3 regions of the Noviherbaspirillum album genome follow, and region 2 is predicted to be linked to each of the others. Evidence: predicted binding sites of a transcription regulator. Region 2 holds the regulator's gene; each other region holds the start of a gene.
The links. Region 2 encodes FNR, which switches genes on or off when oxygen is low (the NO sensors DNR and NnrR bind a similar motif). Its sites were predicted from a motif close to TTGATNNNNATCAA; they were not measured.

Region 1 (3,278 bases), on a different contig from region 2:
GCAGGTCGAGATCGTCATCGGGCAAGGTGGCCACCAGCGAGCGCTTGTCATAGGGCTTGCTGGAGCGTCTTGGCGGCAAGTCATAGGCAAGTCGTCCTCGTACGGTCAGGCGTCTCATCTCCGGTGCGGCCAGGGTTTGTCATGGCCGGAAATTTTGCATCCCGGTTCGACAAGCAGTTGCGTCTGACATTCACAGGTTCCGACTTTTCACGATCGCAGTAGCCCTGGCCTTGAGGCCGACGATGATCGATCGGACCTATTGCCCCTTATCCAAGGAAGAAAGCATCGCCTATGGGTAAAACCCGGCCAGGAGATTCCAGGCACCTGCAGACGATGTACTTTGGCGCACTAGAGCGTTTTCGGCTTGACCGGACTAGGCGAGGCCGAGAAGATTTGACCGTAGGACAAGGCGTGGTGACGCGACATGGCGGGGCCATGGCAAGGAGACACAACGCAGTACTGCGGGCAAATGTTCCGGCATCGTCAGTACAGTCAAGCCGAAAACGCTCTAGCGCCCCGTGGCCGACGTAATACAGTCAACTATGCCGGCAATCCCATGCTCAATTGGCCAGCAAACGACATCTATGAAGATTGTGATCTGGCGTACAACAAGCCGGCATTGCATGACATGCGATCCATTTGGATGGCGTCATCGACTTTGTCGAGCCCTGCCGCGCACGAAGACCTACCCCGCCATCACGTGCTGACCTCCATCAACCGGTATCACCGTACCTGAGAGCATTCTTGCGCCGTCGCCAACCAGATATGCCGCGTGCGCGCCAACGTCGTCAAGGCTTGCAAGGCGCTTCTGCGGCGCCTGCGCTGCAGCCCGCTCCAGCAATTCATCGAAACGGTCAAGACCGCTGGCGGCCCGCGTGCGCATCGGTCCGGGCGATATCGAATGGACACGGATGTCGCGTGGACCCAACTCGGCGGCAAGATACCGGGTCGTGCTTTCGAGCGCCGCCTTGACCGGTCCCATCAGGTTGCAATGCTCCACCACCCTTTCCGAGCCATAGAAGCTGACAGTCAGCAGGCACCCGCCCTGGCGCATCAATGGTTCTGCCAGCCGGGCAACCCGGATAAAGGAATGGCAAGAGACATCCATCGCCATCGCGAAGCCCGCAGCGGAACAATCCGTCATGCCTCCATGCAAATCATCCCAATTGCCAATATCAGATCGCACATCATTTTCCCAATGATGCCTATGTGGATCCCGAAGCGTGCATCGAACCACGCCAATGCAGGAAGACTCCTGGTGGCCGGCTTGGGAAAGCTGGCTTGCTGCCCTGTCGTCCGGGCAGAAGGAACCACCAGCCATGCCACCGTCCTTGTGCGAGGCGCTGGGCACATATGTCTGTCAGTCCTGAAGCGCCTGATTGCCAGGGACTTGACAAGCCCGGCGTGGAACAGCGTGCGAACGCCGAGCATCCCCATATGCTTGACGTTGACATCGTCATATCGTCGCTTGCTACCGATGCACATGTCGGAGTGTCGGCGTACACAAAGTTGAGTGAAGTTAAGCGAACACGGCGCTCTTTAATTGATCCTGACGGAAAATTCCGGCGGTTCCAGACCCTCGCATCAGGAATGTCTGGATAGGGACATTTTGACTTGAATCAATCAAATATTGAGAGCCGGCTCCTAACATGAGCTTCGATCGGCAATCAGTAAACGGTGCGAACGGCGCATCGAGAAGAGCCTTGGAAAGCGCTTTGTGTCCGCTCCGGATTCAAATGGATTCCAGCATATTCCTGCATTCCGACACCTGCTGATTCACGTTTTCCTTACAACCTCCTGGGAGCGCTGCCATGTCTTACCGTACGATCGCCGTTCATGTGAACGCATCCCGCCATGCCAAGGAACGCATTGCGCTGGCCGCACGCGTTGCCGCGGAAAACGACGCGCATCTGATTGGCGTTGCAGCAATCGGCTTGCCGCCGGTACTGTATTCCGAAGGTATGTTTCCCGGCGGGGCACCGGTGCTGGATGCCTGCCTGACGTACATGAAGGAGCATGCGGACCAGGCGCTTGCGGATTTCGAGCAAATCGCTGACCGCAATGGGGTGCGCAGCTTTGAAAAACGGATCATCGAGGACGAGGCAGGCGAAGCGATGTGCCTGCAGGCGCGCTACAGCGATCTCGTCATTGTCGGCCAATCGGATACGAGCGAAACCGTAGCCGGAGAACGCCAGGACGTCGCCGAATACACACTGCTCAACAGCGGCCGGCCCGTACTGATTGTTCCATACGCGAACGATAGCCGGGAATTCGGCGAGCGGGCCGTCATTGCATGGGACGGCAGCCTCGCGGCGGCTCGTGCAGTGAACGGCGCCCTTCCATTGCTGCGGGCCACGCGCCTGGTGCAAGTCGTGATTTACGATGCGGAGATATCGCTGCTTGCACACGGCGAGGAACCCGGCGCGGATATTGCTGCCTTCCTGGCACGACATGGAATCAATGTCGACGTCTCACGTCAGCGAACCACGCAGGATATCGATGTCGCCAATGCCCTGCTGTCACACGTCTCCGACTTCGGGGCCGGATTGATTGTCATGGGTGGCTACGGACGCTCCCGCCTGCGCGAAGTCCTCATGGGCGGGACGACCCGGACCGTGCTGCGGTCGATGACGGTGCCGGTGATGATCTCGCATTGAGCCGGTCCGGGCGATTGCAACCTCAGTGTCGCGATGCGGACACCAGACAATCGGTCCATCTCTTTTCCTGCTCGATGCACGCATGAGGGTCTATTGAAATAAGGAAGCCGGCGCGAGGGAAAGCGAGCAGTGTTGTCGCTCAAGCGGTTAAAGAACAGAATTGATTGGCGACGGACTTGACTTGCCTGTCGAGGCAGTCTAGTTGCCCTTTTTGATCGTATGCATCGTTTCGATTCCTGCCAACAGAATGTTCGCACAACGCAAAGACTAGAGCCTGTTATGAACTAATGAAATAGCAACAAGTCCATGGCGGCATGACTGCCAGAAAACCTTATCCAAGCGACGTGCAAGACGAAGAATGGGACTTCGTTGCACCTTGTTTATCGTTGCTGCCATTGGACGCAGCGCAACGTGATCATTCATTGCGTGAGGTGTTCAATGCCCTGCGCTGGCTGGTAAGAAGCTGTGCCCCATGGCGTATGTTGCCGCATGACGTTCCACCCTGGTACACCGTGTATCAACAGACACAGCGCTGGATCAAGGCAGGTTGCTTCGAATCGATTGCCCATGATCTGCGTTCACTACTACGCCTGGCTGCTGGACGCGACCCGGCACTGACGG
Region 2 (3,278 bases):
AGCCCGTCGGAAGCTCGCTGACCATCAAGCTGGTGCATTCGACCCAGCCCCAGAAAGACGTTGTGCTGCAGGTGCAGCCGGATGCGGAAGGCAGCTTCGCCGTTGCGCTGCCGATGCTTGACCGCGCACGCTGGCAGGTATCGATGGAAGGTGCGGGCCGCAACTGGCGACTGCACGACGTCTGGGACTGGCCGGTGCAGCGCTCGGTCGAGCTGAGCGCCGACCGGACGGATTGATCATTCGGAAGTAGCGGGGCGAAATCTGGCGCCACCTCGCATAGCTGGCATAGCTGGCGGTGCCGGGAGGGGCAAGGAGTGCTGGAAGGCAGGCATGGGGCCATTCCCGATTTTGCGAGCGGTTTTCACGTGAATTCCCGTATTCGGGAATTCACGTATCACGCAAGGCTGCCAGAGCGAATCCGCTTTAATGGAAAACAATGCCTGTCCGTCGTTCATGGACAGGCAAGATGAGGAGGTGACAATGGCAAGACTGATCATGGCAGTCCTGTGGCCGTCGTTTCTGGTCGCTATTGTGGCCGAAGGTTTTTTCTTTTCACTATTCGACCCCCGCGACATCGCGATCGGCGGCGCGCATGTCGAATTGAATCCGCTCGGCGTCTACAGCCTGGGATTCTTCTGTTTCTGGGGATTCTGCAGCCTGGCAAGCATGCTGACTTGCTATCTGCTCAACGTGCCCGACGATAAAGGGCGGCGCGTTCCGCTGTAACCGTCCGGAAGGAGCCGGCGGCGCGTTTCAGGCGCAGGTCTGGGTGCCTGCGGCGACCGCCTTGAGCGTTACCGGTTCGAGCAATTCGAGGTCGCGGTTGCTGACCTTGATCCAGCCGCGCTTCTTGAATTTCGAGAGCAGGCGGCTGATGCTTTCAATCGTCAGCCCCAGGTAGTTGCCAATTTCCTCACGCGTCATGCGCAGCTGGAAGCTGGTCGAGGAGTAGCCCCGGATCGAATAGCGAGACGACAGGTTGGTCAGGAAAGCGGCGAAGCGCTGTTCGGCGCGCATGTTGCCAAGCAGGAGCATGACACTTTGCTCGCGCGTGATTTCCTGGCTCATCATCCGGTGGAAGTGGTGCAGCAGCTGCGGCATTTCCCCGAACAGGCCTTCCAGCCGCGAAAACGGGATTTCGCAAACCTCGCTGTCTTCCAGCGCGATCGCGTCGCAGTGATGACGTTCCGTGCTGATCGCATCCATGCCGAGCAGTTCGCCAGCCATCTGGAAGCCGGTCACCTGCTGGTCGCCGCTTGGGTTGACCTGGTGCGTCTTGAAGTGACCGAGACGGATCGCATACAGATTGGTGAACGGATCGCCGACGCGGTACAGGTGGCTGTCACGGGCGATCTTGCGGCGGCGGCCTATGATCTGGTCGAGACGGTCCATATCCTTTTCCTCGAGGCCCATCGGCAGGCAGATCTGATGCATGCTGCAAGCGGAGCAGCGTGCGCTGATTTCACGCGAACGGGATGTGGCGGGCTGGCGGACGAGGGCTTGTGCTTGTGTCATGACGGCGTTTCCTTGGAGTCTGGCAGCGGCATCGGATTTTCATCGCGGCTGCCGGTCGGTTTTGCAGTCATGTAGCAAGGGGTGTGCCAACGCTCGCGTCAACTGAAAAATATTAAAGCATTCCTCGCGCCGCAGGAGGGTTTGCCAGCGTTTGCCGGCGTTTGCCTATCCTTGGCGCTTCCGGCAGTCGCCTGGCCAACTCCTCATGTATTCCCGGTTGCGGGAATGATCTGTGCGAGCCCGGATGCTTCTTTCGCTGCTCCGTAAAATAAATCCGAACTGGAACGATCGGCAAAACACTTACTAGTGTGGCGCGCATGAACACCTTGTTATTCGCAGACGGGATGCTGGCTCCGGATCGGGTTCCAAATCCTGGATGAACCGAACTGACAAGGTGGTTCGGCATAACACCTATTAGCAGCAGACGTTGATCAATCCGAATTAATCAAGGAGAAAAGAAATGGCTTTACCAGTGCTCGGACTCGCAGGGATTACACGCGCGGGATTGGCCGCCGCTCCACAGGCAAGCGCCTTCGTGAAAAAGAATGGCGGAGAAATTGCGGACCTTACGGCCAACTTCTTCAAGAAAGATCACAACAAGGACAACCTCACCGGGAAAAACGGGGATAAGGGTTTGGTCAATGGTTTCAAAGACCTGATGAAGGACTTGGGACAGGGTAAGACGGATGCGCTTCTTAATATTCTGAAAAACGGCATGGGAATGGAGGACGAGGCGTTCAGCGCCTTTTCCAAACTATTCAAACAGGGCAATTTTTCAGGTATTCCCGCCAACGAGCTGTTCTCGGCGGGCAATTTCCTTTACAACATGGTTTCGTAGGCCCGCTCGCCGGCCTGTCGTTACAGGCCGTTTTTCGGGTCTTGGTTGCAGGCCATTGGCAGTCATGTGCGCGCATGACTTTCCGCGAAGAGTAGCCAATGCCGAACGCCAGGCGTGTCAGCTGATCAGCGAGCCTTCAGATTGAGGAAAAGGTTCGCTGCGAAAACCAGGATGCCGAGCGCAGCCACGATCTCCGATGCGGCCAGCACCGGCACCAGGGCCGCCGTCCCGGTGACGACCATGCCTAGGGCAACCGCCATGACAGGCAGCGAGAGATTGGCGAGCCAGAAATGCAGTCGCGCCAGCTTGCTCTGGCCTGCGGCCGGGAACACGCTGTAGATCAGCCCGGCCAGGGCCATGGTCGCCCAGCCGAGCAGGTTGACGTGCGCATGGACGGGCCGCATCGTGAAGTCGCGGCTGGCGCCCATCATGATGCCCATGCCGACGCCGATGATCAGGTATACGACAGCCAGCTTGAGCCAGATGATGCCGACCGCCGAGAAGGGCGGCGCGCTGGCGCGATCGCCGCCGTTACCATCGTCGCCGCGCCTGGCGGAATCGATGCGGTCATTGGAGACAGTAAGGGACGCTGTGGTGTTCATGATGTTTCCTTCCGGGGTATTGGGAATGGTGGAGATATTCAGACTGTGAGTGCTGCCGAATCGGTCAGATGCAGGGGGCCGAGGCGGTCGCGCCCGGCCAGCCTGCGCGCGGCATCCGCAATGGCTCCCGGCTGCGGCAGGAAAGCCTGTTCCAGCGGATAGCTCGACGCTGCCGGAGCATCCGGACCGGTCAGGCGCACGATCGGCGCCTTGAGCGCATCGAAGGCCTGTTCCGAGACGATGGCGCTGATTTCGGCGCCGACGCCGCACATGCGGCTGGCTTCATGCACGACCAGCAGGCGGCCCGTCCTGCGCACCGAACG
Region 3 (3,278 bases), on a different contig from region 2:
TGACCAGCATGGTGGCGGTGACCGCGATGCCGTAGGCGGCGGCGAGGTTGGACGAGGAGCCGAAGCCGATCACCGCCAGCAGCACGACGGCAAGCTGCAGCCAGTTCACCATCGGGATGTAGATCTGCCCCATCTCGCTAGCCGAAGTGTGTTCGATGCGCATGCGCGGCAGGAAGCCGAGCGCGATGGCCTGCTTGGTCATGGAAAAGGTGCCGGAGATGGTGGCCTGCGAGGCGATGACAGTGGCCATGGTCGACAGCGCCACCAACGGGTAGATGCTCCATGCGCCGAGCTGCTGGTAAAAGGGATTGTCGACTGCCTCGGGATGCGTGAGCAGCAGCGCGCCCTGGCCGAGGTAATTGAGCGCCAACGCCGGAAAGGCGACCAGGAACCAGGCCATGCGGATCGGCCTGGCGCCGAAGTGGCCCATGTCGGCATACAGGGCTTCGGCACCGGTGAAGGCCAGCACCACGGCGCCCAGCGCGATAAAGGCGGTGAAACGGTTGTCGGCGATGAAGGCGAGCGCATGCCAGGGATTGAGCGCGGCGAGAATGGCCGGCGCGGCAACGATATTGACGATGCCCATGATGGCCAGCGCTGAGAACCAGACCACCATGATCGGGCCGAACCATCTGCCGATGCCGGCGGTGCCGCGCGACTGCAATGCATACAGCGCGATCAGCACCGTCACCGTCAGAGGCACTACATACGGTTCGAGGCCGGGCGCGGCGACTTCCAGCCCCTCGATCGCCGACAGCACCGAGATCGCCGGCGTGATCACGCTGTCGCCGTAGAACAGCGTGGCGCCGAACACGCCCATGAGCATCAGCGGGAAGTAGAAGCGCGAAGTCTTGCTGACGGAAGACAGCGCCAGGGCCATCAGCGCCATGATGCCGCCCTCGCCGCGGTTATTGGCGCGCAGGATCAGGGTGACGTACTTGAGGGAGACGATCAGGATGAGGCCCCAGACGATCAGGGAAACCACCCCGACCAGGTTGGCCGGGTTGAGCGGCAGGCCATGGTCCTTCGAGAAGACTTCCTTCATCGTGTACAGCGGGCTGGTGCCGATGTCGCCGTAGACGATGCCAACCGCCGCCAAAGTCAGTGCGGCAAGACTGCTCTTGTTTTGTTGTGACACGTTGTTGTGCGCTGCTTTTTGTTTTGATGCATTGCACAATAGGATATGGGAATGCCAATTGCAAGGGGCTTTTTGCGGCGGCCGTGCAGGTGCATCAAGGCCGCTCGATAAAAAGGCCGGTCATGGACCGGCCAAATGCACCCGGCAAGTAACGCCGGGGCCAGGGAAACCGCGCCGGTTATCCGGTCAGAAACGGTAGCCGAGGCCCACGCCGATCAACACCGGGTCAACCTTCACCTTGCTGACCGCGGTTCCGCCAACCAGCACGTCGCTGCGGATCTGCACTTTCTTCACATCGAAGTTGAGGGACCAGTTCTTGTCGATCCTGAAGTCGACGCCGGCCTGCAGTGCCAGGCCGAAGCTGTGGCTTTCCAGGTCCGCCGTGCCGTTGAGCAGCTTGACGCTCGAAATGCGTGTGTAGTTGACGCCTGCGCCGACGTAGGGACTTATCTGCGCAGCGGGCGTGAAGTGGTATTGCAGCGTCAGGGTTGGCGGCAGGTGCTTGAAGCTGCCGATCCTGCCGAGACCGGATACCGAGACATCATGCTTTTGCGGATAGGTGAGGATCAGTTCCGCCGCCAGATTCGGATTGAAGAAATAGCTGATGTCGACTTCGGGTATGGTCTTGCTGCTGACAGAAATGGCGTCGGCTGGCAATCCGGCCAGTGCGCCGCTGCCCGCAGCCGACTTGCCGGCCGTGTCGATATGGACAGCGCGCGCCCTGATCTGCCAGGGACTCTGCTGTGCCGATGCTTGCGTAGAAACCAAGCCAAAAGCCGAAGCCGCCAGCGCGGCGGCCAGAATTGTTTTTTTCATGGGATGCCTCTTCAAGTTGCATGTCGGAACGACGCAGCCAGTCTAGTAACGAGCAGCAACAAATTGATTGACCCAAGTCAAATTAACCATGCTTCCTGCAGGGTTTTTAGAAACGTGCCGGTAAAGCGTTTATCCACGCTGCAAAGGCACCGAAATTTTGCGTGCGCCTCCAACTGCCGCGCGCATCGGTTATCCTTGCAGCTCTCTTCTTTTGCAGACCCGCTACTGAATACCTCTATGGCTCAATACGTCTACACCATGAACCGGGTGGGCAAGATCGTCCCGCCCAAGCGCCAGATTCTCAAAGACATATCCCTGTCCTTCTTTCCGGGCGCCAAGATCGGCGTGCTCGGCCTGAACGGTTCGGGCAAGTCGACGCTGCTCAAGATCATGGCCGGCATCGACAAGGACATCATTGGTGATGCCATGCCGATGCCAGGCCTGAACATCGGCTACCTGCCGCAGGAACCCCAGCTCGACCCGGAACAGACGGTGCGCCAGGCGGTGGAATCCGGCCTGGGCGAAGTCGCCGAGGCCCAGTCCAAGCTGGATGCGGTCTACGCCGCCTATGCGGAGCCGGACGCCGATTTCGACGCGCTCGCCGCCGAGCAGGCGCGCCTGGAAGCGATCATTGCGACTTCGGGCGGCGGCAATCTCGACCAGCAGCTGGAAATCGCCGCTGATGCGCTGCGCCTGCCGCCCTGGGATGCAAAGATCGGCGTGCTGTCCGGCGGCGAAAAGCGCCGCGTGGCGCTGTGCAAGCTGTTGCTGTCCAAGCCCGACATGCTGCTGCTCGACGAGCCGACCAACCACCTCGACGCGGAATCGGTGGACTGGCTGGAGCAGTTCCTGCAACGCTTCCCCGGCACCGTGGTCGGCATCACCCACGACCGCTACTTCCTCGACAACGCAGCCGAATGGATCCTGGAACTCGACCGCGGCCACGGCATTCCGTGGAAAGGCAACTACAGCTCCTGGCTGGAACAGAAGGAAACCCGGCTGAAGCAGGAAGAAGCGACCGAATCGGCGCGCCAGAAAACCATCCAGAAGGAACTGGAATGGGTGCGCCAGAATCCCAAGGGCCGCCAGGCCAAGAGCAAGGCGCGCCTGGCCCGCTTCAACGAGCTGTCGGAACACGAATACCAGAAGCGCAACGAAACGCAGGAAATCTTCATCCCGGTGGCCGAGCGCCTCGGCAATGAAGTGATCGAGTTCAAGAACGTTTCCAAGGCCTTCGGCGACCGCCTGCTGATCGACAATCTGAGCTTCAGGATTCCCCCGGGCGCGATCGTGGGCATCATCGGCCCCAACGGCGCCGGCAAAT

Region 1: a site for FNR is predicted at 1,610-1,623, ahead of RY831_RS28570 (universal stress protein). Genes of this name have one in related genera too.
Region 3: a site for FNR is predicted at 2,022-2,035, ahead of RY831_RS29365 (OmpW/AlkL family protein). Genes of this name have one in related genera too.

Annotation. Positions count from the first base shown of each region.
Region 1 is NZ_JAWIIV010000043.1:42,463-45,740, forward strand. It holds gene RY831_RS28560 (hypothetical protein) at 1-118, opposite strand, end outside; partial or broken gene RY831_RS28565 (SDR family oxidoreductase) at 686-1,162, opposite strand; gene RY831_RS28570 (universal stress protein) at 1,812-2,657, shown strand; gene RY831_RS28575 (IS5 family transposase) at 2,972-3,278, shown strand, end outside.
Region 2 is NZ_JAWIIV010000006.1:81,035-84,312, reverse strand. It holds gene RY831_RS09325 (FixH family protein) at 1-236, shown strand, start outside; gene RY831_RS09320 (hypothetical protein) at 481-726, shown strand; gene fnr (fumarate/nitrate reduction transcriptional regulator Fnr) at 754-1,515, opposite strand; gene RY831_RS09310 (hypothetical protein) at 1,976-2,353, shown strand; gene RY831_RS09305 (hypothetical protein) at 2,479-2,955, opposite strand; gene RY831_RS09300 (alpha-ketoacid dehydrogenase subunit beta) at 2,994-3,278, opposite strand, start outside.
Region 3 is NZ_JAWIIV010000047.1:36,565-39,842, forward strand. It holds gene RY831_RS29360 (potassium transporter Kup) at 1-1,138, opposite strand, end outside; gene RY831_RS29365 (OmpW/AlkL family protein) at 1,325-1,954, opposite strand; gene ettA (energy-dependent translational throttle protein EttA) at 2,192-3,278, shown strand, end outside.